DNA from 4 places in the Gordonia oleivorans genome. Region 4 is predicted to be linked to each of the others. Evidence: riboswitches for the same ligand, from Rfam matches in the RefSeq annotation. Region 4 holds a riboswitch; each other region holds the start of a gene.
The links. A riboswitch is a leader RNA that binds a small molecule or an ion and turns the genes downstream of it on or off. The one in region 4 is predicted to bind S-adenosylmethionine.
Positions count from the first base shown of each region.

Region 1: it holds a riboswitch for S-adenosylmethionine, as region 4 does, so the genes downstream of both, ABLE92_RS22975 (aminotransferase class V-fold PLP-dependent enzyme) here and ABLE92_RS04160 (amino acid ABC transporter permease) in region 4, are expected to answer to the same signal.
Region 2: it holds a riboswitch for S-adenosylmethionine, as region 4 does, so the genes downstream of both, ABLE92_RS03075 (LLM class flavin-dependent oxidoreductase) here and ABLE92_RS04160 (amino acid ABC transporter permease) in region 4, are expected to answer to the same signal.
Region 3: it holds a riboswitch for S-adenosylmethionine, as region 4 does, so the genes downstream of both, ABLE92_RS00900 (bifunctional o-acetylhomoserine/o-acetylserine sulfhydrylase) here and ABLE92_RS04160 (amino acid ABC transporter permease) in region 4, are expected to answer to the same signal.

Region 1 covers NZ_JBDZDI010000024.1:68,265-76,109, forward strand. The annotation lists gene ABLE92_RS22940 (FAD-dependent oxidoreductase) at 1-1,183, opposite strand, end outside; gene ABLE92_RS22945 (hypothetical protein) at 1,309-1,572, opposite strand; gene ABLE92_RS22950 (Rv0361 family membrane protein) at 1,685-2,218, shown strand; gene ABLE92_RS22955 (rhodanese-like domain-containing protein) at 2,215-2,628, shown strand; gene ABLE92_RS22960 (O-succinylhomoserine sulfhydrylase) at 2,625-3,824, shown strand; gene ABLE92_RS22965 (hypothetical protein) at 4,218-4,397, opposite strand; gene ABLE92_RS22970 (isochorismate synthase) at 4,627-5,712, opposite strand; SAM riboswitch class IV at 5,804-5,917, shown strand; gene ABLE92_RS22975 (aminotransferase class V-fold PLP-dependent enzyme) at 5,935-7,254, shown strand; gene ABLE92_RS22980 (hypothetical protein) at 7,251-7,694, shown strand; gene alc (allantoicase) at 7,779-7,845, opposite strand, start outside.
Region 2 covers NZ_JBDZDI010000001.1:681,106-688,950, forward strand. The annotation lists gene ABLE92_RS03060 (ABC transporter permease) at 1-585, opposite strand, end outside; gene ABLE92_RS03065 (ABC transporter permease) at 578-1,573, opposite strand; gene ABLE92_RS03070 (ABC transporter substrate-binding protein) at 1,582-3,210, opposite strand; gene ABLE92_RS03075 (LLM class flavin-dependent oxidoreductase) at 3,210-4,343, opposite strand; SAM riboswitch class I at 4,351-4,434, opposite strand; ZMP/ZTP riboswitch at 4,571-4,650, shown strand; gene ABLE92_RS03080 (NAD(P)/FAD-dependent oxidoreductase) at 4,673-6,043, shown strand; gene ABLE92_RS03085 (SDR family NAD(P)-dependent oxidoreductase) at 6,048-6,851, opposite strand; gene ABLE92_RS03090 (SRPBCC family protein) at 6,904-7,335, opposite strand; gene ABLE92_RS03095 (TetR/AcrR family transcriptional regulator) at 7,475-7,845, shown strand, end outside.
Region 3 covers NZ_JBDZDI010000001.1:204,548-212,392, forward strand. The annotation lists gene ABLE92_RS00875 (exodeoxyribonuclease III) at 1-649, opposite strand, end outside; gene ABLE92_RS00880 ((2Fe-2S)-binding protein) at 776-955, shown strand; gene bfr (bacterioferritin) at 1,053-1,538, shown strand; gene ABLE92_RS00890 (MFS transporter) at 1,650-2,942, opposite strand; gene ABLE92_RS00895 (cutinase family protein) at 3,059-4,792, opposite strand; SAM riboswitch class IV at 4,996-5,116, shown strand; gene ABLE92_RS00900 (bifunctional o-acetylhomoserine/o-acetylserine sulfhydrylase) at 5,179-6,507, shown strand; gene metX (homoserine O-acetyltransferase MetX) at 6,537-7,685, shown strand; gene ABLE92_RS00910 (molecular chaperone) at 7,724-7,845, opposite strand, start outside.
Region 4 covers NZ_JBDZDI010000002.1:147,778-155,622, reverse strand. The annotation lists gene ABLE92_RS04175 (GNAT family N-acetyltransferase) at 1-692, opposite strand, end outside; gene ABLE92_RS04170 (ABC transporter substrate-binding protein) at 853-1,860, opposite strand; gene ABLE92_RS04165 (amino acid ABC transporter ATP-binding protein) at 1,997-2,818, opposite strand; gene ABLE92_RS04160 (amino acid ABC transporter permease) at 2,815-3,873, opposite strand; SAM riboswitch class IV at 3,920-4,028, opposite strand; gene coaD (pantetheine-phosphate adenylyltransferase) at 4,133-4,621, opposite strand; gene rsmD (16S rRNA (guanine(966)-N(2))-methyltransferase RsmD) at 4,633-5,202, opposite strand; gene ectA (diaminobutyrate acetyltransferase) at 5,401-5,928, shown strand; gene ectB (diaminobutyrate--2-oxoglutarate transaminase) at 6,259-7,530, shown strand; gene ABLE92_RS04135 (ectoine synthase) at 7,527-7,845, shown strand, end outside.

The sequences.
Region 1 (7,845 bases), on a different contig from region 4:
CGCCCTTGCTCATGTCCTCGATGATGCACTCGACGGTCTCGTTGGCGTCGCCCTTGGTGTGGCCGATCAGGCCGACCGGACCGCGCTTGACCCAACCGGTGGTGTACAGGCCGACGAGGTGGGTGCCCTCGTCGAAGATGCGTCCGGCCTCGTTGGGGATGACGCCGGCCTGGGTGTCGAACGGGATCTCCGGCAGGTTGTCCGACAGGTAGCCGACGGCGCGGTAGATCGCGGTGACGTCCCAGTCGGTGTGCTTGCCGGTGGGCTTGACGTTGCCGGTGCCGTCGAGCTGGGTGCGCTCGGTACGCAGACCGACGACCTTGCCGTCCTCACCGAGGATCTCGATGGGGCTTTCGAAGAAGTGCAGGAACAGCTTGTGGATGGCGCCCTGCTTGGGCTCGCGCATCGCGTAGTTCTCGATGATCGTGGCGACCTGGTCGGTGATCTTCGATCCGCGACGGGCCACGGCCGAACCCTCGTCGTAGTCGATGTCCTCGGGGTCGACGATGACCTCGATGTTCGGCGAGTGATCGAGTTCCTTGAGTTCGAGCGGGGTGAACTTGGCCTGCGCCGGTCCGCGTCGTCCGAAGACGTGCACCTCGACGGCCTTGTTGGCCTTGAGTCCCTGGTAGACGTTGTCCGGGATCTCGGTCGGGAGCAGTTCGTCGCCGGTCTTGGCGAGCACGCGCGCGACGTCGAGTGCGACGTTGCCGACGCCGATGACGGCGACCTTCTCCTGATCCAGCGGCCATTCGCGGGGGAAGTCGGGGTGGCCGTCGTACCAGGCGACGAACTGTGCGGCGCCGTAGGAACGCTCGAGGTCGATGCCGGGGATCTGCAGTCCGCGGTCGTCGGTGGCGCCGGTGGAGAAGATCACCGCGTCGTACAGCGACTTCAGTTCGTCGAGGGTGATGTCGGTGCCGTAGTCGATGTTGCCGAGCAGACGGACCTGCGGCTTGTCGAGCACCTTGTGCAGGGCGGTGATGATGCCCTTGATGCGGGGATGGTCGGGTGCGACGCCGTAGCGGATCAGGCCGAACGGCGCGGGCATCCGCTCGTAGAGGTCGATGCTGACGCCACGATCCTTGGCGGTGTCGGACTTCATCAGCGCATCGGCGGCGTAGATCCCGGCGGGACCGGCCCCGATGATGGCAACGCGCAGCGGGCGGCTCTGATCGGTCATAAGGTGTCGTCTACCTCGTTCTCGTCTGTCTTCGACGCGCGCGGGAGGTCAGCGGTGCGTCGACGCTTATCCCCTCTACGGTAGGCGTTGCTGCGCCGTACCCAAAATCCCGGGTTAGGGTCGCCTCACTCCCATCGTCCGTGCGGGTCGTAGGGCAGGTCCTCGGGAGACACCGATGAGGGGTCCACCCACCGATGTGCCTGCCCCATGAAGGTGTGTACGAAGCCGCATCGTGCACAGATGGCGCCGTCCGCGGATTTGTTCCACCCGTCGAGACCCATGAACGTCATCCCACTGGTGTTCATCTGCACCTCACGCTGGGTGAACGAGACACCGGAACAGATCAGGCAGGACAGATAGCGGTGAGTGGGTGCGATGAACACGTGCATCCGACGAGTGTGACGCCTCCGACGCTCGCATGCCCGCGTTGTCATGTGAGCGAATGCACCACGGCACAAGGCCCCCGAAACCGGCGAGAACTGCGGCGATACACTCGCCCCCATGGCCAAACGCGCACCTCGTAAGTCCGCACCGGAGACCGTCGGTGACGATCTCGGTGCCGACGACCCGGGTGCCGGCGATGTCGGTGCCGACGCGGCGCCGTCGTGGCGCAAGGTCTGGCCTTTTCTGTTGGCGTTGATCGTCGTGGTCGTGGCGGTGGTCGGGATCTTGCTGTCGTATCTGATCCGGCCGGCCGAGGAACGGGCCAGTGAACCGGCTCAGGTCCAGTACGCGATCAACGATTTCTACACCGCGCGCAACAACGTCGATTACGCGGAATTCCGCGATCACACCTGCGCCGCCGACCTGAATGCGAGTGACTTTCCGTCCGAGGCGGAGTTCGCCGCCGAGAACCAGAAGTCGTTGGAGGCCAACGGGCGGATCGTGATTCCGGAGATCAGCGATGTCAGCGTCTCCGGTGACCGCGCGACGGCGACAGTACATTGGCAATTCGACAAGAAATCCGACGAGAAGCAGACGACGAACGTCGTGGTGCTTCGGGAGAACGGGAACTGGAAGGTGTGCAAGGCATGACTTATGCCGGAGATCTGACCCCGCAGCAGGCCTGGGAGAAGCTCGAGAACAATCCCAAGGCGAAGTTGGTGGACTGTCGCACGCGCGCCGAGTGGTCATTCGTGGGTGTGCCCGACCTCGAAGTGCTGGAGAAGCAGACCATCTTCGTCGAGTGGACCACCTTCCCCGCCGGGACCCCCAACGAGGCGTTTGTCGCCGAACTGCGTGACGCGGGCATCGCCGACGACGACGAGGTGATCTTCATCTGCCGTTCGGGTCACCGGTCGATCGGTGCGGCCGAGGCGGCCACCGCCGACGGTGTCTCCCTCGCCTACAACGTGCTCGACGGATTCGAGGGTGCGCTCGACGAATTCGATCATCGTGGTTCCAGCGGTTGGCGCGCCCAGGATCTTCCGTGGAGGCAGTCGTGAGTCGCGAACTGCCACCTGGTGTTTCGCCGGAGACCATCTCGGTCCGCGGTGGATTGGATCGATCGGGTTTCTTCGAGACGTCGGAGGCCCTGTACCTGACGAGCGGGTACGTCTACGACTCCGCCGAGGCCGCCGAGCGTGCCTTCACCGGTGAGGACGAGCGATTCGTCTACTCCCGCTACGGGAATCCGACCGTCGAGATGTTCCAGGAGCGGCTGCGGCTGCTCGAGGGGGCCGAGGCGTGCTTCGCCACCGCGAGTGGAATGGCCGCCGTCTTCGTCTCTCTCGGTGCGCTGTTGAAGGCCGGGGATCGGCTGGTCGCGGCGCGTAGCCTGTTCGGGTCGTGTTTCGTGGTGGCCAACGAGATCCTGCCGCGCTGGGGTGTGACAACGGAATTCGTCGACGGCGAGGATCTCTCCCAGTGGGAGGAGGCGTTGTCCACGCCGGCCGACGCGGTGTTCTTCGAAACCCCGTCGAATCCGATGCAGACCCTCGTCGACGTGGCGCGGGTGTCCGAGCTGGCGCATGCCGCGGGTGCAAAGGTGGTGCTGGACAACGTGTTCGCCACACCGTTGCTGCAACGGGGTCTCGAACTCGGGGCGGACGTCATCGTCTACTCGGGCACCAAGCACATCGACGGTCAGGGCCGCGTGATGGGTGGTGCGGTGCTCGGCACCAAGAAGTACATCGACGGCCCGGTGCAGACGCTGATGCGTCACACCGGTCCCGCGTTGAGCCCGTTCAACGCGTGGACGCTGGTGAAGGGCCTGGAGACCCTGCGTCTGCGCGTCGACGCGTCGGTCGCCTCGGCACTGCGGATCGCGCAGTTCCTGGAGGATGATCCGCGGGTCGGCTGGGTCAAATACCCGTTCCTGCAATCACATCCGCAGTACGAGCTCGCCAAGGAGCAGATGTCCGGCGGCGGCACCGTCGTCACCTTCGAGTTGGCCGAACTCAACGGTGTCGAGGGAAAGAAACGTGCCTTCGACGTGCTCAACGGACTCCGCGTCATCGACATCTCGAACAACCTCGGCGACTCCAAGTCGCTGATCACCCATCCGGCGACCACCACCCACCGGGCGATGGGACCGGAGGGTCGTGCGGCGATCGGTTTGGGTGACTCGGTGGTTCGGCTGTCGGTGGGGCTTGAGGGCGTCGACGACCTACTCGGCGATCTGGATCAGGCGCTGGGCTGACCGGTGTGTGGCCGCGGTTTGCGGTCGCGCAGCAACCTGGCAGGTCGTGTGCACGGCACCGCAAGGGTGTGCCGGCATCGTGGAAGACGTCAGAGAGAAACGCACACAGCGGATCTCACGTCCACGAACACAGGAGTTCACCATGGCCGCACCTCGCCGCAACAACAATCCCGCCCCCGTCCAGCGTCGTCGCCGCGTGCGCCGTTACGACCCGCGCAGCCGTCAGTGGCTGTGGATGTGGATCTGATCGGCTGACCTCGGTCGATACCCAACGGCCCCACCCGGGAGTTCCGGGTGGGGCCGAGGTGCGTGAAAGTGATTCTGGTTCAGCTGAACTCGTCTGCACTCTTCCGGGTGTATCCGGGCGCGCGTCGAGCCAGGGCCTCGCCTGGGTCAGAGGATCCGGCTGGGACCGACGAACAGCATGCCGGCCAACGGCTGTGCCGGTCCTGGGCTTTCGAGCTCCCACAATTTGTCACCGGCGTAGGAGTACACCGTCACCGTGGTCGAGCAGTCGTCATAGGGACTGTAGTACTGGACGGTGCGACAGGAATCGTCGAAAGTGTCGCCCACGGCGAGGTGTTCCCCGTCGTCGGCGACGATCGGCCCAGGTGGGCGGTGCGTGCTTCGGTTGCGTCGGTCGGGTATCCGACGCCGAACGGATTCCGTCGTCGGCCTGCGTCGACGGGCGGCTCGATGCACACTCGATCGGATGTGGCGCCCACTCGACGCAAAAGAGCGCCCACTCGATCGGATGTGGCGCCCACTCGACGGGATAGGGCGCCCACTCGACGGGTGCGGTTCAGTCGTCGATATCCAACGCCCGCAATACCGTTCGGAGTTTCGCTGTGGTCTCGGCGAGTTCGGCGTCGGGGTCGGAGTCGGCGACGATGCCGCCACCCGCCCAGCTCCGGAAGGTGCGGAGGTCTGGCTCGAGTTCCAGGCAGCGGATGGTCACCATCCATTCGCCGTTGCCGGCCGCGTCGGCCCACCCGACCGCACCGGCGTACAACCCGCGTGGTTCCTCGTGTGCGCGAATGAATTCCGTGGCCACCTCGCTCGGCGTGCCGCCGACCGCCGGTGTCGGACTCAGCGCGATCGCGAGATCCAGTGCGCCGACGGCGTCGTCGTCGAGTATCGCCCGAATAGGGGTCGCCAGATGCCACATCTCGCCGGTTGACAACAACTGCGGCTCATCGGGGATCGTGAGTTCCCTGCACAGCGGTGCCAGGCGATTCCGGAGGTGCTCGACGACGAACGCGTGTTCGCGATGATCCTTCTCCGACGCCGCGAGCTTCTCGCGGGACTCCCGGTCGGCGTCCGGATCGGCCGAGCGCGGAGCCGAACCGGCGTACGGCCGGCACGTCACCTCGCGACCGTCCTTGCGCAGCAACAGTTCCGGGCTCGCACCGAGCAGCCACGAAACGCCGGTGTCGACCGCGAATGCGTTGTGTTCGCTGTTGCCGCCGGCGAGTGCGGCCAGGAGCCCGTCGACCGCGACCGGCGAATCCAGTTGAGCCCGAATCATTCTGGCGAGGACGACCTTCGCCAATGCGCCGGAGTTGATGGCCGACAACGCGGCATGCACCCGATCACGATGGGTGGCCGGATCCGGAATCTGCTCCAACGAACTCAGCGTCCGGCGTGGCGGTCTGCCCCCGGCGAGCGGAAGCGGTTCGTGGGCCAACGCCGCAGGCTCGAACAGTGCCGATGGGGCGGACGGATCGAAGGCCACTGCCCCGACCACCGCGTCGACGGCGCCGCTGCGCAGCCGGGCCGCGGCGTCGTCGGCGTCGGCGAATCGCGTCCGCACGCCGTGCGCTCGCACCGTCCCGTGCGGTCGCGACAGGACGAACGGCGACGCGGCGTGAGTATCGGAGACGGACACCCAACCAACTTAGGCGACGACGGGCCGCGGTCTTTCGCTCACGCTGAGTGAAAATTGACACCCTTGCGCACCGTAGGCCACCCTTGGTGCAGGTCATGAGTGCCAGCGACAAGCCCCGGCTAGCTGGCCGGCAACCCTCCTCCGCGGTGGGGTGCTCCGGGTGACGACCTGGCCGTGTACCGACCGGGCACGGCAAGCGTGGATTCCCAAGGAGCCTCTGCGATGACTGCTGTCGCCACCACCACCGACTACCGCAACGACTGCGCCGTGCAGTCCGATGCCACCGACCTGCCGCCCATCGGCCCGCTGACCTCGGTCGTCGGTGCCGCCGAACTCGCCCCGCTGACCAGCGGAGATCACGTGCGCTACGCCAACTTCGACTACGCGGCCAGCGCACCCGCCCTCACCGCCGTCGCCGACGCCGTCGCGGCGTCGCTGGGTCAGTACGCCAGCGTCCACCGCGGTGCCGGCCACCTGTCGCAGGTCACCACCCGCCGCTACGAGCAGTGCCGGGACACGGTGCGACGTTTCGTGCGTGGCCGGACCGACGACACCGTCGTCTTCACCCGCAACACCACCGACGCGATCAACCTGGCCGCCCATTGCACTCCCGGCGACGTCGTCGTCCTCGACATCGAGCACCACGCGAACCTGCTGCCGTGGGTGTCCCGCGACAACGGGACCGCGCGCATCGTCTCGGCGTGCGACACCCTCGAGGACACCCTGGTCGCACTCGACGCCGAACTCGCCGCGGCGCCGGCCGCCCTGCTCGCCGTCACCGCGGCATCCAACGTCACCGGCGAGGTGCTGCCCATCTCGCGGCTGGCCTCGATCGCCCACCGCCACGGTGCCCGCATCCTCGTCGACGCGGCGCAGCTGGTGGCGCACCGACCGGTGTCGATCGTCAGCCACGGCATCGATTACCTCGTCTTCTCCGGCCACAAGCTCTACGCACCGTTCGGATCCGGTGTCCTCATCGGCCGCAGTGACTGGCTCGACGCCGCCGACCCGTATCTCGCCGGCGGTGGGGCGTCGGCGCAGGTGAGCCTCGTCGACGGACCCGACGAGAACTGCGCCTCCACCGCCTGGCACTCGGGTGCCGCGCGGCATGAGGCCGGCTCGCCGAATGTGTTGGGCGCCATCGCCATTGCCGCGGCCTGTGAGGCCATCGTCGACCTCGGTTTCGAACTGATCGGCCTGCACGAGGCGGAACTGCGCGCCCGTCTGGACGCCGGACTGGCCGGCGTCGCCGACGTGACGCCGCTGCGGATCTTCGCCGACGACCTCGATCGCGTCGGCATCGCCGGCTTCTCCGTCGACGGACACACGCCGCGCGCCGTCGCCGAGTTCCTCAGCGATCATCACGGAATCGGCGTGCGCGACGGCAAGTTCTGCGCGCATCCGCTGCTGGCCCGGCTCGGACACACCGACGGCGCGGTTCGCGCGAGCTTCGGCCTCGGCACCGATTCCGCCGACGTCGACCGGCTCATCACCGCACTCACCGAACTCACCCGCACCGCTCCCGGAAAGGCACTTCCATGACCGCCGAACTCTCCGACGTCCGCATCAGCATCGGCCGCCCCGGTCTGCGCGTGGCACTGGCCGGGGATGTGTCGGCCACCGACGCGCCGATCGTCGTGCGTCGACCGACCCTTCGCGATGCGCAGCGGGCCCGGTCGGTGCTGCGGTCCGGCATCCGGGACACCGCGAATTTCAGTGTGGCACTGGAGGTCGAGGTGGCCATCGCCCCGAATGCCGCGTCGGCGCGGGCGGCGGTCGCGGGCATCCCCGACGAGCTCGACGGCGGCACCGTCCGCTACATCGGCACACCCAGCGGGCTGGTCACCCTCATCCGCGACATCTACGCCGCCGAGGTCGCCGACGCGGTGATCCTGGTGTCGCTGGACGGGTCGGCGACCGAGAACCGGGTCCGTCAGCTCGTGCTGCCGACGTTCACCGGTGCCGCGCGACGCGTCGCCTGATCCGCAGATCTCGCACCGGTCCGGAGTGGGATTGCCGTATGCAGGTGCCACATCCTGACACCTGCATACGGCACAGACTCCGCCTCAGGCCTCCCCGCGCTCCCACTGCTCGATGAGCCCGGCGTAGGACTCCTCGGTGAGCAGTCCGTAC
Region 2 (7,845 bases), on a different contig from region 4:
GGCCTCCACGTACGGTGCATGACGCACCCGTAACACCTCGGCCCGCATGACGCGCGCGAATCCCGCGATGAGCACCACCGCGACGGCGATGGCGACCTTGGTGGTGCCGAATCCGAGTGCGGCGATGATCGCGAGTGCCAACAGCAGTTGCGGGATCGCGAGCATCACGTCGATGGCCCGCATGATCACACCGTCGGTGAGATCACCCGCGGTGCCGGCGATCAACCCGAGCAGGGCACCGATCGCGAGTGCGATCGCGACGGCGGAGACCGTGGCGGTCAGCGACAACGCCGCGCCGTGGACGAAGCGGGTGTAGACGTCCCGACCGAGGTTGTCGGTGCCGAACCAGTGCTCGGCGCTCGGCGCCCGGAGCTTGTCGGCGGGCACCGCGAGGAGTGGATCGCCATCGGCGAACACCGATGGTACGACGGCGAATCCGAGCGCGAGGGCGATCGCGGCCACGCTCAGGATCGTGGTGGCGTTGCGGCGCAACCACACCCCGATCGCGTCGGGGCGCGCACGCCAGACCGGCCACGACCACGACGACGCGGACGACACCGAGGACGGGGCACTCTGCTCAGACATTGACCACCTCACGTGGGCTGCGATCGTCGACGGACACGGTGGTCGGTGTCGGGGCGGACCGCCTCACCACTCGAGGATCGATGAACGGATAGGCGATGTCCACCAGCAGGTTCACGGTGACGAAGACCGCGGCGGAGAACGTCACCAGGGCAAGGACCAGCGGGATATCCTGCGCCAGAACGGCACTCTGAGCGAGCTTGCCGACGCCGGGCCGGGAGAAGACGGTCTCCACGACCACCGCACCGCCGAGGAGGTTGCCCACCACGACGCCGGCCACGGTCAACGCGGGCAAGGAGGCGATCCGCAGGATGTGGTGGGTGATGACCCGAATCCGACTCGCCCCCTTGGCGGTCGCCGTCTGCACGAATGGCTCGGCATCCGTGGCGCTCATGCTCGTGGCCAGAACCTGACCGATGACTCCGGCATACGGGATCGCCAGGGTGATCACGGGCAGGACCAGTGAACCGGACCGGGTGTCACCGAACGCCGGCAACCAGGCGAGCCGAAAAGCGAAGATCTGCAGCAGGATCAGACCGACCCAGAACGTGGGCAGGGCCACGACCAGCGGTGGGACCGACAGCAGTGCGCGCCGCAGCCACGACCACGAGGTGTAGGTGGCGGTGACGGCCAATCCCACCCCGAGACACACGGCGAGCAGCACCGAGGTGAGTGTCAGGGCGACGGTGCTCGGCAGTGCGTCGGCGATGACCGCGGTGACCGGCCGGCCCTGAGAGATCGACACACCGAAGTCACCGTGGATCGCGCCGGTCAACGCCGACCAATACTGCTGCCACACCGACTGATTCAGGCCGTAGCGGGCCCTGAGGGCCTCGACCGCCGCCGGATCCACCGGTGTCGACGCATCGCCGGAGGTGGCGATGGCCACCGGGTCGGAGGGCAGCAGAATCAGGATGACGAAGGCCACGGTGAATGCCGCCCACAGCACCCCGAGGGCGGAGAGCAACCGGATTCCGAGATAACGCAGCATCGTCGCGTTCACCTCCCGGACAGCCACGTGTCGTGGAACTGCAACCGCGACGAGGCATCGAACGTCACCTGATGGGTGGTGGCCGCGGCACCGATGGCCTGCGACAACTCGATGGTCGGGACGAACAGTCCGTTGTCGAGGATCTGTTGTTGTGCGGTCGCGAGGTGGGCATTGCGTTGCGCGGTGTCGGTGGTGGACTGTTCCCCGGCCAGGGCCACGTCGAGAGCGGGAATCGGTCCGCGCCGGTTCAGGTTTCGTCCGGTGAGCCCGAACTGGGTGCGCAGGATGTCGCCGTCGGCACGGGTCACGTTGTAGTAGATCGCGTCGTAGTCACCGGAGTTCTGCCGGACCGTGGCCGTGGCCGCCGGCACGACGTCGAGTTTCAGTTCGACGCCCACATTCTTCAGTTGCTGCTGGACGAGTTCGAGGATGGCCTGGTTGCCGGCGAACACCGGACTGTAGAGCACCGAGAAGCTCAGGCGTTGTCGGTCCTTGGTCCGGATTCCATCGGCGCCGGCCCTCCAGCCGGCGTCCTCGAGAATCTTCTTCGCCGTGTCCGGCTGAAAGCGCAACTCGGCCGAGGAGTCCGAGTATCCGGGGGTGTTGGACGCCAGGACGCCGGTGGCGGGATGGAAGTCGTCGTCGAGGACGGTGGTCACCAACTCCTGCCGGTTGATCGCCGGCAGCAGTGCGCGCCGCACCGCGGCGTCGGCGAGGACACCACGGGATACGTTGGGCTGCAACCCGAACGGCACACCCGGGTTCACCGCGGTGAGGACCTGTCCACCGGCCCCGGTGATCTGCGGCTTGTCGTTGGGCAGGGCATCGCTGATCGCGTCGAGCTGCCCGGAGGCGAGCGATCCGGTGCGCACCCCGGACTCCGCGATCACCGTGAAGTCGATGCCGTCGAGGTAGGCGTCACCGGCGTGACCGAAGACCGACGATCCCCAGCGGTATCCGGTGCGTTTGCGCAGTGACGCCGACTTGCCCTGCGCCCAGCCCGAATACACGAACGGTCCTGATCCGATGTTGGTGCCCTGGCACCTCTCCTCCGGCGTCGCGGCGACGGTGGCCTCGGCCTGAATCCCCAACTGTGGAGTCGAGGTGGCCTGCAGGAACTGCGCATTGGGGGCACCGAACGCCACCCGCGCGGTCAGCGGATCGACGACGGTGGTGCCGGTGTATCCGCCGAGGTAAGTCGCCGCCAACGGTGCCTTGGCCGCGCCGAGCGGCCCAACGATGGCGTCGAAGTTCTCCTTGACGGATTCGGCGGTGAGCGGCGTGCCGTCGCTGAAGGTGACACCGGGCTTGAGGTGGAAGGTGAAGGTCCGCGCATCCGGGCTCACCTCCCAGCTCTGGGCGAGCCAGGGCTTGAGTTTGCCATCACCCGGGTCCTGATCGGTGAGTGAATCGACGACCTGCCGGGTGACATAGATCGTCTGGTTGGTGCCGCTCTGGGCCGGGTCCGAGCATGTGGGGGCGTCGGAGAGTCCGTAGCGCAGGGTGCCTCCCAGCACCGGCGGTCCGGCGTCGTCGGAGCCCGAGGACCCAGAACCGCAGGCGGTGAGCACACCGGCCACGGCCACCACGGCGAGTGTGGAGACGGCCGATTTCGCGGTGACAGCAATGCGATTCATCAGATCAGCCCCCATGCCTTGGCGAGCAGCTCATGCGACCTCAGCCGGTCGGCATGGTCATGGGTGACCGAGGTGATGACGAGTTCGTCGGCGTCGGTGAGCCGCCCGAGTGCGGCGAGCCGCTGCACGACGGTGTCGGGTGATCCGACGAACTGGGTCTCGAGCCGATCGGCGACCAGTGCCAGCTGGTCGGCGGGCAGCGGCTGCGCCGTCGCCGGGTCGGGGTACTCGATGGCGCCGTGGCCGGTGCGGATGCTGTGCACCCACTGCCCGTAGCCGTTGGCCAGATGCTGCGCGGTGTCGTCGTCGTCGGCCACCACCACGTCGGCGGACACCACCACGTAGGGTTCGGCCAGCACCGACGACGGGCGGAACGCCTCCCGATAGGCCGCGACCGCCTCGAGGGTGGTGCCGGGGCTGACGTGGTAGTTGGCTGCGAACGGGAGTCCGCGGGCGCCGGCGACGTGAGCGCTCTGCCCCTTGCTGCTGCCGAAGATCCACACCTGCACGTCGGCCCCCTCGCCGGGAACCGCATGTAGCTCCTGACCCGACGGACTGGTGTAGGTGCCGTCGAGGAGCGACAGGATGTCGTCGACCTGCTCGTCGAAGTCCGGTGGCTGCGCACCCGGCTGCGTCAACACCTCGAAGCTGCGTGCGAGAGGCGAATGTGCCAGTAGCGCAGTCACATCGAGGGGTTCGGGGATCACCACCCCGTCGACGAGCCGACTCGGGGTCGGTGCGGAAATCGCGACCGGACCCGCGGGTGTTGCCGCCGCCTCGGCGCGTCGCTGTCCGGATCGGCCGAGCCCCAGGTCGATTCGGCCCGGATGGAACACGTCGAGCATCCCGAAGGACTCGGCCACCGATACCGCCGTCGTCTGCCCGACCTGCACCGCCGCCGATCCGACGCGGATCGATCGGGTCGCGGAGGCGATCTGACCGATGAGCAGCGCCGGCACCGAACTCGCGACGGCGGCGAAATGGTGTTCGGCCACCCAGTAGCGGCGATACCCCCACTGCTCGGCGTGCTGCGCGAGATCGATCGTATTGTGCAGCGCAGCAGCAGGATCGGAACCCTCGCTGATAGGTGCGAGGTCGAGCACCGACAGCGGGGCATGGTCACGAAACGTCACGGGGTGTCTCCCATCGATCCCGGCGTTAGCACCCTGGGGCGGGTTGCTGCGACGTCGACGAGCCGGGTCTCTCGGTCGCTCCAGATGGTCGATTCACCGTAGGCCCGTGATGCTGAGACAGGCAAAGAGAATGTCGGGACGGACGCCGTCCACGCCCGAATGCGGCGACGATTTTCTCGCGCCGAAGAATTTAAGTCGGCCTCGCCACCGGTTGCTCGATGGGCTATCGTCGGTTGTGCGACTGGCGCAGCCGGAGTCCACCGGCAAGGAGCACCGTTTCCCGACATCGTCCGCCTGGGTGTCGATTCCACACCAGAAGGAAACGTGCCATGACCCAGCGCGTACCGGTTCCCGGCGGCAGGACCCGCCGGCACCATGTCGTCATCGTCGGATCGGGGTTCGGCGGGCTGGCTGCCGCTCGTCGACTCGAGCATGCCGACGTCGACGTCACCCTGATCGCACGCACGACTCATCATCTGTTCCAGCCGTTGCTGTACCAGGTCGCCACCGGGGTGATCTCGCAGGGCCAGATCGCACCGCCGGTGCGGGTGATTCTTCGCGACCAACGGAATGTGACGGTGGCACTGGGCGATGTCGAGGCCATCGACCTGGAGAATCGTGCGGTGACCTCACGCATGCTCGAACGTGTCACCACCACTCGGTATGACAGTCTGATCATCGCCGCCGGTGCGGGCCAATCCTATTTCGGCAACGATCATTTCGCGGAGTTCGCGCCGGGCCTCAAGACCGTCGACGATGCACTCGAGTTGCGCGGCCGCATCCTCGGGGCGTTCGAGCAGGCCGAACTGTCCACCGACCCGATCGAGCGTGATCGCCTGCTGACGTTCGTGGTGATCGGAGCCGGGGCCACCGGCGTCGAGATGGCCGGTCAGATCGCGGAGATGGCCGGCACGACGCTGCGCGGCACCTTCCGGTCCATCGACTCGACGCAGGCACGGGTGATCCTGCTCGACGCCGCACCGGCGGTGTTGCCGCCGTTCGGTGAAAGGTTGGGCTCCCGAGCCGAGAAGCGTTTGCGCGCACTGGGAGTCGATGTGCAACTCGGTGCGATGGTCGTGGACATGGACTACGACGGACTCGTGGTGCGCCAGGCCGACGGTTCGACGCGTCGCATCGAAAGTCAGTGCAAGGTGTGGTCGGCGGGGGTCGCGGCCAGTCCGCTCGGCCGACAGCTCGCCGAGCAGTGCGGGGTGGAACTCGACCGCGCGGGTCGGGTACGGGTCGAACCCGACCTGACCATCCCCGGCCATGCCGAGGTGTTCGTGATCGGTGACATGATGGCCGTCGACGGAGTCCCCGGTCAGGCCCCGGCCGCCAATCAGTCCGGGCGGTACGCCGCCGACGCCGTCGCCGCCCGGATCAACGGCACCCATCGCGACCGAAAGCCGTTCACCTACTGGGACAAGGGGTCGATGGCGACAGTCGCCCGGCACTGCGCGGTCGCCCGGGTACCCATCCCGGGCACCTCACGGGCCGTCGAGTTCTCCGGCTTCTTCGCCTGGCTGGGGTGGCTGTTCCTGCACTTGCTGTACCTGGTGGGGTTCCGCAATCGGTTCATCACGTTCATCGACTGGACCCTGGCCTTCACCTCCCGCAACCGTCATCAGTTGGCGGTCACCGAGCAACAGGTGTTCGCGCGGGCGGCGATCGATCGGCTGTCACACGACCTCGCGGCCTGATCTCTCAGGTGATGGCACCCATCGTCCGGTCCGCGGTGGGTGCCGAGAGGTAATCGAGGACCGGCAGCACCGTCCGCAGGGCGGCGGGAGCGATGCGTTCGGGCCGGTGGGTGATCGCCCGGACGATCCAACTCGCCGCCTCATCCACCGACAGTGCCGCCACATCGTCGTATTCGGCTGTGGGCGAGATCATCTCGGTCCGCACCAGCGGGTAGTAGATGTTGGTGGCACGCACTCCGGGATGGGGCCGTTCGGCGTTGAGACTCCGGCCGAAGATCGACAGCGCATTCTTCGATGCCGCGTAGGCGGAGAACCGCGGGAACGTTCCGGCCATCAGTCCCCAGGTGCAGACGTTGACGATCTGCCCGTGACCGCGCTCGACCATGCCGGGCAGCAGCCCCAGGCTCAGTTGGACGGCGGCGAAGTAGTTGATCGCCATGGTGCGCCGGTAGTCGTGGAGCCGGTCGGTGGAGTCGATGATGGACCGCCGGATCGACCGGCCGGCATTGTTCACGAGGACGTCGACCTCCCGCCCGGACAGCTCACCGAGCAGCCGGTCGGTGTCGGATTCGTCGGACAGGTCGGCCATCAGGTAGTCGCAGCCGGTCTCGTCGGCCAGCGAGGCCAACTCCTCCTCGCGGCGCGCCACGGCGATCACCTGCGCCCCGCGCGCGGTGAGTTGCTGCGTGGCCACCCGGCCGATCCCGGCGGACGCGCCGGTCACCACCACCCGCAGGCCGGCGACGTCTCGTCCGCGACCGGTGAGGGTGTCCTCGATGACCGCCGGCAACATCGTCCGCCGCTGCATGACGTCGAAGACCGCCGCCGACACCGATCGCGGAGACAAGGAGACCACCGAGTCACTCCAGCTCGTCGCGCAGCTTCTTCTCGGTGTGCCGGACGGCCTGGGCCGCGAACGGCTCCATGATCGCGCCCAGCGCACGGCCGGCGAGTCCGCCGGGCAGGATGTACTCGAACTCGGCATGCACCTCGGTGCCGCCGTCGGTGTCGTGGAACCTCCAGGTGGTGTTGGCCTGGAACCCGTCGATCGCCTTGAGCACGATGAACTCGTGTTCCACCCACTCGATCGTCTCGACGACCGATTTCAGGGTCTTCGGCCCGGCCTTCAACTCGACGTCGAAAACCGACCCGACGCCGCTGGTGACATCGGTCTGCGGCGCGAACTTGTGAACACCGAACATGTACTCGGGGACGTTGGTGTAGTCGTTGATGTAGTCGAACACCGCAGCGCGCGGCACGGAGATCTGGGACGAATGCCTGACAACGCCCATGACGGAACCCTCCTGTCGGTTTGCCGAGGCGCACGTCACGTGCGCCGACTCACGCGCCACACTACGCACTGAGACAATGCCCGACGGCATGTACCCCGTCACGGCGTTCGGTCGCCGCCATCCGAGCCATAATGACGGTATGCGATCGCGAGGCAAGATCATCGAGGCGACGCTCGACCTGATCTCCACCGACGGCTTCGCCGCGGCCAGCATCGCTGCGGTCGCGGCGAAGGCCGGAGTGTCCCGGCAGACGGTGTACTCGATCTTCGGTTCCCGCGAGGACATGGTGTCCCAAGCGATGGGCGAACTCGCCATCTCCGCCATGCGCGAGATCCATGAGCGACTCGACGGCATCACCGACTTCGGTGACTTTCTGATCGAGTTCATCATCGCGGGCCGTTCGATGGCCATCGCCGACCCGGCCCTGTCGGTGTTGCTGAACTCGCAGGAGAGTCACCCGTTCTTCGACGAGGGCGCGATGGCACGCACCCGGGAGGTGGCCGCGGAGAT
Region 3 (7,845 bases), on a different contig from region 4:
GCACGTCGACCCAGCCGGATCCGAGGCGGTGCGCCACCCACTCCCGTTCGTGGGGCAGGAACCCGGGGTTACGGAGATTGCCCTTCCAGTTCTTGATGTCGGACTCGGCGTGGGCGATGTTCCAGTCGCCGCCGACCACGACGTCGCGGCGGCGTCGTGCCGCGGTGGTCAGGTAGTCGCCGAACTCCGTGAGGAAGCGTTTCTTCTCCTCGAACTTCGCGGCCTCCTTGTCGGTACTCGACGGCGTCGGGGCCGCCGCCCCCTTGGGGAGGTAGAGACTCCCGACGGTCAGTGGTCCCGCTCCGGATCCGACGCCGTCGGCGAAGTCGGCCTCGAGGTAGCGCCCGGTCGGGTCGAACTCGGCGCTGCCGAAGCCCGTCCGCACCGCCGTCGGTGTGACCTTGCTCATCACTCCCACCCCGGCATGGCCCTTGACCACCGATTCGGTCATCGTCAGCTGCCATCCCCGATCGAGCGCCGGCCCGAGCGCCTCGCGCGCCTGTTGTTCGCTCGCCCGGATCTCCTGGAGCAGCACGATGTCCGGATCTGCCGAATCGAGCCAGGTCAGCAGGCCGGGGTTGATCTCGGATCGCGCCTTGGTGGCCGCCCGGATGCCGTTCACGTTGACGGTGGTGATCGTGGTTGTCACGGCTCCACACCCTACGTCGATGCTCCGACATCCCAATCTGGACTGGGTCCAAGGTTTTAGGCAACCCTTGCGCACCGTCGGGGTTTTATGTAATCCTCACCTAACAGTCAGATGAGGTGAGTTCCGATGTTCGTTTGTATCTGCCGCGCGGTGACCGAGGACGAGGTCCACGAGCACTGCTCCCAGGGTGCGCGGACCGTCGATGCCATCAGCGACCGCTGCGGCGCCGGCGAAGGATGCGGAACCTGCCTCGAACGACTCTCCGAGATTCTCAGCGAAAGGACCGCCGTCACCAGCGCCGCCTGACACACGCCGAGCTCGACCTCATGTGAATGACTCACATGGGGCCATTGGTCGTGTTACCGTTCGACTCATCATTCTTTGAGCCGAATGGAGTTGTGTCATGCGTGGAGATGACGAGGTCATCGCCCTGTTGAACGAGCAGCTGACCAGTGAGCTGACCGCCATCAACCAGTACTTCCTGCACGCGAAGATGCAGGACAACTGGGGTTTCACGGAGTTGGCCGGCAAGACCCGCGCCGAATCGATCGAGGAGATGACCCACGCCGAGATCCTCACCGACCGCATTCTGTTCCTCGAGGGTCTGCCGAACTATCAGAAGCTGCTGCCGCTGCGCATCGGGCAGACCCTGCGCGAGCAGTTCGAATCCGACCTCGCCATCGAACTCGAGGTGGTCGACCGGCTGAAGCCGGGAATTGCCCTGTGCCGCAGCAAGGGTGACATTACCTCGGCGAAGCTGTTCGAGGAGATCCTCAAGGACGAGGAACACCACATCGATTACCTCGAGACCCAGCTCGAACTGATGGACAAGCTCGGCGAGCAGCTGTACATGGCCAAGATCGTCGCGACCCCGCCGGACGTGGGCTGAGTCGCCGGGATTCCCCGAGCATCAGACTTCAACGCATATCAGTGGCGCCGCCTGTCCGACAGGCGGCGCCACTGGTGTCTGACCCCCGTGTCTGACCCCCGGGTCCGCGATTCACACCGTCTCGGCGGGTGAGGTCTGCCGGCTCTGCATCCAGATGCCGCGCACCCGACGATGCTGCGCCACCAGCGCGGCCACCAGGACCACGATTCCCGCCACCGCCAGGGCGGCGCCGAGGATCGACGGGGCGCGGTAGCCGTATCCGGCCGCGATCACCACACCACCCAGCCAGGCGCCGGCGGCGTTGGCGATGTTGAGCGCCGAGTGATTGAGCGCCGCCGCCAGCGTCTGCGCATCTTCGGCGACATCCATCAGCCGGGTCTGCAGCGCCGGCACCATCGAGGTACCGCCGACGCCGACGAAGAACGTCAGGATCAGGGCCGCCCACACGTTCTGCACCAGGAGCGCGAACAGGAGCAGCACCAGTCCGGTGCCGGTGAGTCCCACCAGGATCGACAGCGCGACGTTGCGGTCGGCGGCGATGCCGCCGACGATGTTGCCCACCACCATGCCGAGACCGAACAGCATCAGCGCGATCGGCACCAATGACACCGGGAGCCCGGCCAGCGATGTCAACGCGGTGTTCAGATAGGTGTAGAAGGCGAACATGCCGCCGAATCCGACGACGCCGATGAACAGGGTGAACCACACCTGCGGTCGACGCAGCGCGCCGAGCTCGGTCATCGGATTGGTGACGCGCATGTCCTGCAGCGACGGCAGATTCATCGCCAGCGCACCGATCGTCGCCACGCCGACCACCACGACGACCACGAACGCGCTACGCCAGCCGAAGTGCTCACCGAGCCACGCGGCCATCGGCACCCCGGCGACATTCGCCACGGCCAGCCCGAGCATGACCTGACCGATCGCCGCGGCCCGCTTCCGCGGTCCGGCCAGGTGGGCGGCGACCAGTGCGGCCACCCCGAAGTACGCGCCGTGCGGAAGACCCGCGACGAACCGCGCCGCGATGAGCAGACCGAACGTCGGGGCCACCACCGTCGCCGCATTGCCGATGGTGAAGGCCACCATCAGAGCGATCAGCAGGGTGCGTCGCGACATCCGCGCGGTCAGCGCGGCGATGAGCGGTGCGCCGATCACCACACCGAGGGCGTAGGCGGAGATGACGATGCCGGCGCTGGGTTCACTCACCGACATCGCATGGGCGATGTTGGGCAGCAGGCCCATGGCGACGAATTCGGTCGTCCCGATGCCGAACCCGCCGAGAGCCATCGCCAGGATCGCCCACCGGATCGGACGGGCGGGCGAGGGCGGCGCGCTCGCCGAGGTCTCCGAGGGTGAGGAGGACTCGACGACGGAGTCGGCAGGCGTGTGGACGGACTCGGGCATAGGTCCACCAACCACCGCGCGGGCGCCGAGGATTCCCATTCGGCGGCGTGAGGTCGTTCACATGGCAAACGGCGCGCGCCGCACGGAGCCGAGCGCCCGAGGCGGGCGTCGTCGGGTCAGCCGACGCCGACCGGTTCCTTCGAGGCGTCGACGGCTGCACCGTCGGCGGTGGGCACGGCGCTGCCCGTGGTCTCGGGCGTGGGCGACGAAGTGACCGACGGCGTCGGGTCAGCGGTGGGCCCGGGCGTGGCCGACGGCGTGGCACTGCCGGTGGGCTCGGGCGTGACCGACGGCGTGGCGCCGCCGGTGGGCTCGGGCGTGGCCGACGGCGTGGTGTCGACGGTGGTCACCGGCGTCGCCGGTGAATCCGACGTCGATGTTTCCGGTACCTGCGTTCCGCCGCCGAGGCTTCCCGGAGTGCCATCGGTCTGCGCGTCGCCGCTGCCCTCGGCCTCTTCCTGCGTCTCCCCCGCCGACAGCGTGCTGACGCCGTACGACCTCGCGGACGCCGGCGACGAGGACAGCGCCGCAATCGTCTGCGATGCCGTCGTCTGGGATGCCGTCGTCTGGGATGCCGAGTCGGGGCCCCACGGCACCGTGGTGATGCCCTCGACGATCCGCTCGGCCCAGTACCGGACGAAGTTCACCGGCAGCAGCACGATGCTCGTCGCACTCGCCGCGAGCGCCACCACACCCTGCTTGAACAGTGCCGAATCCCACTGCAGCACACCGTTGAGGATGTCCTGGAAGTCGAACAGATTCGGGAGGTAGGCGCCGTAACCCAGCTCCGGCAGCGGTGGCAGCCAGTCCATCACCCAGCGGATCGGGACCTGGAAGTCGGACAGGGTGATGCCGATGATGTCCGGGAACCGGAACCGGTACGGCAGCAGATCGGGCACCGACCAGTCGAGGCCCAGCGCGTCGACGAGGTTCTGCACGATGATGGCCGACGACGACGGCGACGAGATGGTGCACGTCTGCACATTCTCGAGGGTGCCGGTCTGCGTGCACGTCATCTCACCGTCGACCGGCCCCAAATCCCAGATCACGTAGTCGCCGGGGTATTGATACATGTGATACGGGTACTGATTGTGTTTGACCCAGTACCCGAAGAAGTCGTCGACGACGCCGATCGGGTCGTGCAGCACATCCGGTAGGTCGCAGATCGGATCGCCCTCGATGCAGTAGGTGGTCACCGGCAGGCCGCCGTAATCGGTGCCGCTACGCGGACCCGACATGGTCAGGCCGGGGATGACCCCGACGAGGGCCGATTCGATGCCCTGCCCCCACAGGGTTCCCACCATCCGGGGATCGGAGTAGAGCTCACCGGTGACCCTGCTCGAATCGATGACGGTACCGTCCTCGAGCGGGCGGTTCTGACCGATGTCGGTGAGGACGTCGCCGGCGATACGCGCACCCTGGGAGTATCCGACGATGACGATCTTGCTGTCGGGACAGCTCTGCTGATACGTCGCGACGGCCTGCTCCAGGTTCGCCCTTCCCTCGGACTCGCTCGCGTTGTAGCCGACCGCTCCCAGCGGCCAGATGGTTGCCGAATACGGCACCGGGATGATGTCGTAAGCATCTTCGCCCGAGTAGGGACTGTTGGTAAGCTCCTGCCACTGCGGCCCGTGCCCGGTGTATCGCTGCTCGATCCCCACCAGGTAACTCGCGTCGGTGTTCCACGTTCCCCCGACGGTGAAGACCGCACCGGGCGCGCAATCGCTCTCCTGCGCGAGCGCCACCCCACGCCCCAGAAATGTCGCCGTCACCAGCGATGCCGCCACCGCGCCCACGCCGACCGTGAGAGCTGCGAGTCGAATGCGACGTCGGTCCCCGAACCCTGCCATAGCGTGCAGCGTAGGCCGATGTCCAGTAGTGGATATCGAAAACCGGCCTCACGATCCACAATTCCTCCGGCCGGAGGACACCACCGCGCTCTCGAGCGCACCGCGCGGTGCCGTTTCGGTGGCCACCACGCCCGCCACCGTTCCAACCATGGTGAGCAGGAGGGTTATCAGCCCGGCGTGGCCGTGCTATATCCTTGTCGCCAGGTCATGAGCATCAGCGACAAGCCCCGGCTTGCTGATCGGCAACCCTCCAACCGCGGTGGGGTGCTCCGGGTGATGACCGGGTTGTGGGACGACGCAGTGTGTCCCCGGCAAGCGCGGGTCCGAAGGTCGGACCCCATCAGGGTTCCAGTAACCCTGCCGACCGTAGAAAGTGATCTATTTCCATGTCTGACGCAGCCAACGACGGCACCGTGAATCCTGTGGACACCTGGAGCTTCGAGACCAAACAGATCCATGCGGGTCAGAGCGCCGACGCCGCCACCAACGCTCGCGCGCTGCCGATCTACCAGACCACGTCGTACACCTTCAACGACACCACCCACGCCGCCAACCTGTTCGGGCTGGCCGAGCCGGGCAACATCTACACCCGCATCATGAACCCGACCCAGGACGTCGTCGAGCAGCGCCTGGCCGCTCTCGAGGGCGGTGTCGCCGCACTTCTCGTCGCGTCGGGGCAGGCCGCCGAGACCTACGCCATCCTCAACATCGTCGAGAACGGCGGGCACGTGGTGTCGAGCCCGCGGCTCTACGGCGGCACCTTCAACCTCTTCCACTACACGCTGCCCAAGCTCGGCGTCGAGGTCTCCTTCGTCGAGGACCCGGAGGACCTCGAGTCGTGGCAGGCGGCCGTGCGCCCCAACACCCGGGCCTTCTACGGCGAGTCGGTCTCGAACCCGAACAACGAGATCCTGGACATCGCAGGCATTTCCGAGGTCGCGCACCGCAACGGTGTGCCGCTGATCGTCGACAACACTGTCGCCACCCCGTACCTGCTCAACCCGCTGGCGCACGGCGCCGACATCGTCGTGCACTCGGCGACGAAGTACATCGGTGGACACGGCACCGCGATCGGCGGCGTGATCATCGACGGCGGCACCTTCGACTGGCGGGTGCAGCGTGACGGGGTCGACCTGTTCCCGGGCTTCACCACCCCCGACCCGAGCTACCACGGCGCGGTGTTCGCCGATCTCGGCGCACCCGCCTACGCCCTCAAGGCCCGCGTGCAGTTGCTGCGTGACACCGGTGCGGCGATCTCGCCGTTCAACGCCTTCCTGCTCGCCCAGGGCCTGGAAACCCTGAGCCTGCGCATCGAACGGCACGTCGCCAACGCACAGCGCGTCGCCGAGTTCCTCAACGACCATCCGCAGGTCTCCTCGGTCGCCTACGCCGGCCTGTCGTCGTCGCCGTGGTACGCGCGCGGTCAGCAACTGGCACCCAAGGGCCAGGGCGCGATCATCGGCTTCGAGATCGTCGGCGGTGTCGACGCGGGTAAGCGTTTCGTGGAGGCCCTGACGCTGCACAGCCACGTCGCCAACATCGGTGATGTGCGTTCGCTGGTCATCCATCCCGCCTCGACCACCCACAGTCAGCTCACCCCCGAGGAGCAGCTGGCCGCGGGTGTGACCCCCGGTCTGGTCCGCCTGGCCGTCGGCATCGAGGGCATCGACGACATCCTGGCCGACCTCGCCCAGGGTTTCGCCGCCGCACAGTAATCCGGACTCGAGACAGGAGCACACACCCCGTGTCGGTGAGCATCGACCCCCAGGCCTCCGCGGCGCATCAACCCGAGTGGGAGCAGGTTCCCGACGGGCAGATGGTCCGCATGCGGGTGGGGTCGTTGGCTCTGGACAACGGAGAGGTGCTCGACGACGTCACCCTGGCGTTCCAGCGCTGGGGGACGTTGTCACCCGGACGCGACAATGTCGTCCTCACCCTGCACGCGCTGACCGGTGATTCCCATGTCACCGGACCAGCGACCGACGAGCAGCCCTCCCCCGGATGGTGGGACGGCCTGATCGGTCCGGGTGCGGCGATCGACACCGACGAATGGTGTGTGATCTCGGCGAACGTGCTCGGCGGTTGCCGCGGTTCGACCGGTCCGTCCTCGCCGGATCCCCAAGGGCGGCCGTGGGGTTCACGCTTCCCGCAGATCACCGTGCTCGATCAGGTTCGGGCCGAGGCCGCCCTCCTCGAGGCGCTCGACATCCGCAGCATCGGTGCGGTTCTCGGCGGCTCGATGGGCGGGGCCCGTGCGCTCGAGTGGGCCATCACCTACCCCGACAAGGTGCGTACCGCGCTGGTGCTCGCGGTCGGTGCCCGCGCCACCGCCGATCAGATCGGCACGCAGACAACGCAGATCGCGGCGATCACGTCCGATCCGGACTGGCAGGGCGGCAACTATCACGGCACCGGCCGCTCACCGATGATCGGCATGGGGATCGCGCGTCGTATCGCGCATCTGACCTATCGGCATGAACTGGAACTCGACGAGCGGTTCGGCGATTCTGCGCAGGATGGTGAAAACCCCTTGCGCGGTGGGCGATACGCGATCGCGAGCTACCTCGAGCACCAGGCGGACAAGCTCATCGAACGTTTCGATCCGGGCAGTTACGTGGTGCTGAGCGAGGTTCTCAACCATCACGACGTCGGACGCGGCCGTGGCGGCATCGCCGCGGCGCTGGGGTCGTGTCAGGTACCGATCATCGTCGCCGGTATCGATTCGGATCGCCTGTACCCGTTGCGGTTACAACAGGAGCTCGCCGACGGCCTGGGCAACTGCGTGGGCGGTCTGCAGGTGATCCGGTCCGACAAGGGCCACGACGGTTTCCTCACCGAGTTCGACGCCATCGCCGATCTCCTCAAGCGCACAGTGGATCTCGCGCGTCGCTGATCGTCGCCGATCGGCACGGCCGCAGCCGTCGAGTCGGGTCAGCCGGCCGGGGTGGTCGTCGTCGGCGCAGCGGACGGCACGGCCTGCTGCCGCGGCGCCGGGACGGGATAGGGTGTCAGATCCGGCGTGCTCGGCGCCGGGGTGCTCGTCTGCGGCGGCA
Region 4 (7,845 bases):
AACGTGCGCCGAAGAACGAAGCCGAGTTCCTCGTACAGGCGGATCGCAGTGACATTGGCAGCCGCGGTGTGCAGGAATGGGATTTCGCCCCGGGCACGGATACCCGCGGCGACCGCGAGGACCAGCCGCGTCCCCAACCCCTGCCCCCGGAACGCCTCATCGGTACAGACGGCACTGATCTCCGTCCACCCCACCGGATGGAGACGTTCCCCGGCCATGGCGACCAGCTCTCCCCCACGCCGGATTCCGAGGTAGGTACCCAGCTCGATGGTCCGCGTCAGAAAGGGCCCCGGACGCGTGCGCCCAACCAACGCCAGCATCTCCGGCACGTCGGCGCGCGTCAACACCACCGCCTCGGCGTCTGCCGCGCCCCACACGTTCGTGCCGACCATCTGCACACCCGGGATATTCATCGACACCGCCCACCCGGGCGGGGGCGAGGGCAGATCGCCGGACACCGGCAGATCCGCGCCCGGCCCATAGAGTTCGGCCGCGTCGGCCCAATCCTGCGGAGTCGGGTCCTCGGGGAAATCGCCGAACACCGACACATCGCGGGGGTAGCGGAGCACCCGTCCGCGGCGCTCCGCGAAGTGCGCATGGGGGCCGGTCAGAGCCGAACGCACGGCGTGATCGAGCACCCCGACATCGGCACTGCCGACGGCCGAAACATCCGCTGCCCGGTCTGTTGTCATGTCCTTGTGTGTGGTCACCTCACCCGACTCCTTTCGCCCCCACCTCTCACGGCTCCGTTGGTCATAGTTGGTCGCCGCCGCAGTCAACTCCATTGTTGCCCCCGCACGGCTGTTACTCCGCGCGGCAGTTCACTCTCCGATGAGTCGTGCACCGAGGTGATCAGGAGTCCGAGCGGGGTAGTCCGGGCGGGTTGATCTGGGAGGCAGGCACTGCCTCGGCCGAGAGATTCCATGCGGCAATCCATTTCGCGTATACACCGGTCTCGATCAAGTGATTGATCGCCGCCGCGATCGGAGCGGCGAGCCCGGACCCCTTCTTGGTCGTGGCGGCGATCATGCCCTGCAGGCTCGCACCGGCACCGGAGTAGGTGCCCGCGATGCGGGTGGCCTTGGGAGTGTTCGCGGTCTGCCGGACGTGGTAAGAGATCGAGGGATTGGGCCCGAGATACGTGTCGATCTTGCCGGACGCCAGGGCGAGATTGGTGGCGTTCGAATCCGGGAAGTGGACGACGGTCAGCGTCTTCCCCTCCGAAGCCAAAGCATCACGCCACGCCAACAGGATGCGCTCCTGATTCGTTCCCGAATTCACCGCGACCGTCTTTCCCGCCAGCGTGTGATAGTCGCCGTCGAAGTTCCACGAACTCGACGCCGGCACTTCGAATGCCAGCTGGTCGCGACGGTACGACGCGAAATCGTACTTGTCCTTGCGTTCCTCGGTCACGGTGATGTTGGAGAATCCGACATCGACTCGCCCACTGTCGATTCCGACGAAGAGGTTCTCCCAGGTCGAGTTCTCGATCACCGGTTTCAGTCCGAACACCGATGCCACCAGCCGGCCCAGATCCGGCTCGGCACCGGTCAACGTGTGTTGGTCGGACCCGACAAAGGCCAACGGCGGGTATCCCGACGGGAGTGCGCCGATCCCGATGGACAATTCACCCGAGTCACGGACCTCCTGAGGAAGCTGACCGCGAATCGAATCCACCTGCGGCACAGACAGAGTGACTTCTTTGGCGGCTCCGTTCGAGACGGCACCGACCACCACCGAGCCGGGTGTGGCGGTGTCGTCGGCGGATGCCCCCGCGCACGCGCTGAGTGCGGTCGCGGCGATCACCCCGCCGACAGCGAGGGCGGCGACGCGCCGGACGAACGATCGATGTCGAGACATGACTACTCCTTCAGTGGGTGGGTGTGGGCGGGAACCGAGTGACTGCGGTGCCGGAACGCCGGCCTGGCCGACGGACTCCCGAGCGGCGATGAATCGTCTCCGGCCACGTGCGCCGGATGGTGTTACCGGGCGTGCGTCAGAGGACGCGGCGCAGGAAGTCCTGTGTCCGTGGGTGCGACGGATGATCGAGGACCTGGTCCGGCGTGCCCTGTTCGATGATCTCGCCGTGATCGATGAAGATCACCGAGTCGGCGACCTGACGCGCGAAGCCGATCTCATGGGTCACGATGAGCATCGTGGTACCAGTGGCCGCGAGATCAGCGATCACCGAGAGCACGTCGCCGACCAGTTCGGGGTCGAGTGCCGAGGTCGGCTCGTCGAACAGCAACACTCGCGGCTCGAGCGCAAGAGCACGCGCAATCGCCACACGTTGCTGCTGACCGCCGGACAGTTGCCGCGGATAGGCATCGGCCTTGTCGGACAACCCGACTCGGTCGAGGAGGTCACGGGCCCGCGCCACCGCTGCGGCACGCGACAACACTCCGCTCGCCGTGGGCGCCGCAGCAACGTTGTCCAGGGCGGTGAGATTGGCGAAGAGGTTGAAGTTCTGGAAGACGAAGCCGACGTCACGTCGCTGACGCAGGATGACCCGCTCCGGCAGCTCCTTGAGACGCCCACCCCCGACGCGGCGCACGCCGATCAACTCTCCCCCGATGCTCACATGTCCGGCGTCGAGGCGGTCGAGATGATTGATCGTACGCAGCAAGGTGGACTTTCCCGACCCGGACGGGCCGAGGATCGCCGCGACCCGACCGGGTTCGACCGTGAGATCGATTCCCTTCAGAACATGGAGGTTTCCGTACCAGCGATGGGCGTTGCGCACCTCGACCCGAGCACCGGCGCCGGTGACGCCAGCCAGGTCCGCGGCGTCGATGCCGACTCCCGATGCCGCGTTCATGATGTCCACCTCGATTGCCGGCTGAGTGTCGCCGCGGTCATCCGCAGTCGCTGCAGCGGTGTCGGCGGTAGGGTCCGAACCGCACCACGCGCGAAGTATCGCTCGACATAGAACTGTGCGACCGACACGATGCTGGTCAGGACGATGTACCAGACTGTCGCGACGAGGAGCAGCGGCACCACGTCGCCGGAGTAAGTGGAACTCTGGGTGGAGACGACCCCGAACAGATCCAGCAGCGACACGTAATAGACCAGCGACGTCGCCTTGATCAGACCGATCAGGAGGTTCACATAGGACGGGACGATGGTGCGCAACGCCTGAGGAAGGGTGATGCGGAGAAAGTGATAGTGGCGCGGCAATCCCAGTGCCGCGGCAGCGTCGTGCTGGCCGGCGTCCACCGACAGCACTCCGCCCCGCACGATCTCGGCGGCGAAGGCCGATTCGTGCAGGCTGATCCCGACGATCGCGATGATCAGCGGAGTCGCCAGATCGGCCTCGGAGAAGTGAAAGAACCCGGGCCCGAACGGAATTCCCAGACTCAGCGACTCATACAGCGCACCGAAGTTGTACAAGATCAGCAGCAGCACGATCAGCGGAATGGATCGGAACACCCACACGTAGATCCAACTGACCGCTGCCAGAACGGGACTCCGCGACAGGCGCATGAGGGCCAGGACGATACCCCCGAGCAACCCGAGAACCGCACTGTAGGCCGCCACCTCGAGGGTTACCCAGAGTCCCTCGATCACGACCGGACGAAAGAACCAGTACGCGAAGCGATCCCACTGGAAGAACGGGTTGGTGATCAGCCCGTGGACGATCTGCGCGGCGATCACGGCGACCACTGCCGTGAGCATCCACCGCCCCGGATGACGCAGCGGTATCACCGGATCACGCGACGGCGGCGCGGGTACATCGACCGGCACGGTCGGGTGATCATCGCGGGCCTGCGGCGATTCCGTCAGCGCCACCGAGCCCGCATCGCGGCCCCGAGATGCCGTCATCTCCGGCCCGCCGAACCCTGTGGTCTCGTCGACAACGACGTCGAACGGCATGACACATCCAGCAACATCAATACAACCTCTTCCGGCCACACGGTGGCCATCGCGCTTATCGGTCCGATACCGATCCGGTTGTCACCTGGAGCACCCCACCGCGACGCGAGGGTTGCCGGCCAGCAAGCCAGGGCTTGACGCTGACGCTCATCACCGTGGTCAGAACGCTACTGCGCGAGGATGTTTCGATGTCGGGTTTGCACCCGCGAGAGTTTTTCTCTGTGCAGAGGTGAAGATCTCGTGCCGAACGAGCGGCCGATCAGACCCGCCGCTCGCCCGCGATCTCGGCGAGGAGACGCTGATGGATATGGGCCGACAGGAACGGCGAGACGTCACCGCCCAGTTTCGCGACCTCTTTCACCAACGAACTCGACACATGCGCGTAGCGCGGATCGGTCAGCAGAAAGATCGTCTCGACGTCGGCCAGGTCGCGGTTCATCTGGGCCATCGGCAGTTCGTAATCGAAGTCGACCGCCGACCGCAGACCCTTCACGATCGAATGGATCGAGTTCTCCCGCAGGTAGTCCACCAGCAAGCCGGTCCACCGGTCCACCCGCACATTGGGCAGATCGGCACAGTCCTCGGCGATGAGTTCGAGGCGCTCGTCGACGGTGAACAGTCCCCGTTTGTTCGGATTCACCACGACGGTGACGACGAGTTCGTCGAAACACCTCGCGGCGCGCTCCACCACATAACGGTGCCCACGTGTGAAGGGATCGAAGGAGCCGGGGATCACCGCACTGGTCATGACCGTTGAACCTACCCGTCCCCTGCGGCCCACCGTCGCATGCCCACGTCGACGGCGGTGTCCCCGTACATCTTCGTCAGGATCACCTCGAGGTCCTCCGGCCAGCTCACCGACGTCCGCCGGGCACGTTCGAGAATGATCAATGCATCGGCGGACACCCACCGCTCACCGAGTCGCGCGAGGTCGTCCTCGATCTCAGCCGGGTCGATGGCATACGGCGGGTCGCTGAAGACGAGATCGAACGGCTGTGAGGGCGAGCCGGCCAGGAAGGTCGACACCGACGAGGTGACGACCTGCGCATCGGGGGCGAGGCCCAGCGCCGCGACGTTCGCCGTGATGACACCGCTCGCCTTGCGGCGTGCATCGACGAAGGTCGCCGTCGCTGCACCCCTCGACAGGGCCTCGATGCCGAGGGCACCCGATCCGGCGTACAGATCGAGGACGTGGGCGCCGTCGAGGTCGATGCGGGCGGCGAGCATGCTGAACAGTGCTTCTCGCACCCGGTCCGAGGTCGGTCGGGTGCCGTCGTCGGGGACCTTGAGTCGGCGTCCACCGAACCGGCCGGCAATGATGCGGGTCACCCCGCCATTGTGCCCCAGGGCCGCGCCGACGAAGGGGAGCCCAGCGCGCCCGTGCGACCCCGCTCTGCCGCCCTGCAGATCCCCCGATGTGACTGGCCTCACATGTGCCCGCTGAACTGGGAATTGGTGGGTCATTCCGTGACCGATTTCCGTCGGTGGGTGAATCCGACGACACACATTGTTAACGTCGGATCCGTCATGAGCCCGTCCCACATAAGAACGGCCCCATCCAACACACTCACTCTCGACTACCGCATTCCGACGGTGACCGACGGAACCCGGCTCTGGGAGATCGCCCGCGATTCCCGCGTCCTCGACGTCAACTCGAGTTACGCCTACGTACTGTGGTGCTCCGATTTCGCAGAGACGTCCATCGTTGCCGAAGTCGACGGCCGCGCAGTCGGATTCGTCACCGGCTACCGCCGACCGTCGGACCCGTCGACCCTGATGGTGTGGCAGGTCGCCGTCGACGACGACCATCGCGGCCACGGCATCGCCGCCGCGATGCTGCATCGCCTCTTCGATCGCACCGCAGAACGTGGCATCGTCGCGATGCACACCACCATCAGCCCGGATAACGTTGCCTCCCAACGGCTTTTCGCGTCCGTGGCAGCGGCCCGCGGCCTTCGGTTCGACCGGCGCGATCTCTTCGCCGCGACGGACTTCCCCGACGCCCACGAGCCCGAGGATCTCTACCTGCTGGAACCCGAGATCCCGGAACCCTGAGGGACTTTCAGGACTGACGTTTCGACGGAGCTCAACGAGCGGTGTGACGGAGCTCAACGAGCGGCTTGACGAGCTCAACGCACGGTGTTGAGGGAGCGCACGGTGTGACGGCGCTCAGCGAGCAGTTTCGACCGGGCTCGCACTGCGATCGTCCGCCCGCCGGTGAAGTGGCACGGTTCGGCACAGGCGGCACCGTAGTGCCGCATGCGATTCCGTCGCATGCGCGTCCGTATCCCTTGCGCTCGTTGGTATTCCATCGCGCATGGGGCACGACCCGGGACGCGGCCGTGCGTCATTACCCACGATTTTTCACCTATCGGAGGTTTGTTCATGAGTATGTTCGATACAACGATTGACGATTCGGTCTTCACCCAGCACGAATCCGAGGTCCGCAGCTATTGCCGCAATTGGCCGACGGTATTCGGCCGGGCCCGCGGATCGTGGCTCACCAACACCGACGGCGATCGCTATCTGGATTTCTTCGCCGGCGCCGGATCGCTGAATTACGGTCACAACAATCCGGTCCTCAAGTCCGCACTCCTCGACTACATCAACGAGGACGGCATCACCCACGGACTCGACATGGCCACCGCGGCCAAGGGCCGGTTCCTGGAGACGTTCGCCGACAAGATCCTGACCCCGCGCGGTCTCGACTACAAGGTCCAGTTCCCCGGCCCCACCGGGACCAACGCCGTCGAAGCCGCCCTCAAGCTGGCCCGCAAGGTCACCGGCCGTGAGTCGATCGTCAGTTTCACCAACGCCTTCCACGGCATGACGCTGGGTTCCCTGTCGGTGACCGGCAACTCGATGAAGCGGGCCGGTGCGGGCATTCCGCTGGTGCACGCCACCCCGATGCCGTTCGACAACTACCTCGGCGGCGCCGTCGAGGACTTCAGCTGGTTCGAGCGGGTCCTCGACGACTCCGGCAGCGGCCTCAACCTGCCGGCCGCCGTCATCGTCGAGACCGTGCAGGGTGAGGGTGGCGTCAACGTCGCCCGTGCGGAGTGGCTGCGCGCCCTGGCAGACCTGTGTGCCCGCCGCGACATCCTGCTCATCGTCGACGACGTGCAGATGGGCTGCGGCCGCACCGGCGAGTTCTTCTCGTTCGAGGAGGCCGGGATCACCCCGGACATCGTCACGTTGTCGAAGTCGATCAGTGGATACGGCCTACCGTTGGCACTCACCCTGATCCGCCGTGACCTCGACGTGTGGTCACCCGGCGAACACAACGGCACCTTCCGCGGCAACAACCCGGCCTTCATCACCGCAACGCGGGCCATCGAGCACTACTGGTCCGACGACGCGCTGTCGCGTGACGTGCACATCAAGGGCCGCCAGATCGACGAGGTGCTCACCACCCTCGCGACCCGGCACGAGGGCGTGTCGACCCGCGGCCGGGGTATGGTTCGAGGACTCGTCTTCGACGAGCCCGCCAACGCCGGCAAGGTGTGCGCCACCGCCTTCGGCGCCGGACTGCTCACCGAGACCTCCGGACCGTCCGACGAGGTCGTCAAACTGCTCCCGCCCCTGACCATTTCGCCCGAGGATCTCGACCGCGGTCTGGGAATCCTCGCCGATGCCACCGAGGAGGTACTCGCATGATCGTCCGTACCACTGACGAGATCACCGGAACCGACCGAGATGTCGCCGACCCCAAGGGCAATTGGGTGTCCAAGCGCATCGTGCTCGGCGGAGACGGGGTCGGTTTCTCCTTCCACGAGACCACCATCAACGCCGGCAGCGTCAACGAGTTCCACTACGCCAACCACATCGAGGCGGTGTGGCTGGTGGAGGGCACCGGCACGCTCCTCGACCGCGAGACGGGGCAGACCTACCCGCTCGCCCCCGGCACGATGTATCTGCTCAACGGGCACGAGCGGCACACCGTCACCGCCGACACGCAGATGCGGATGCTGT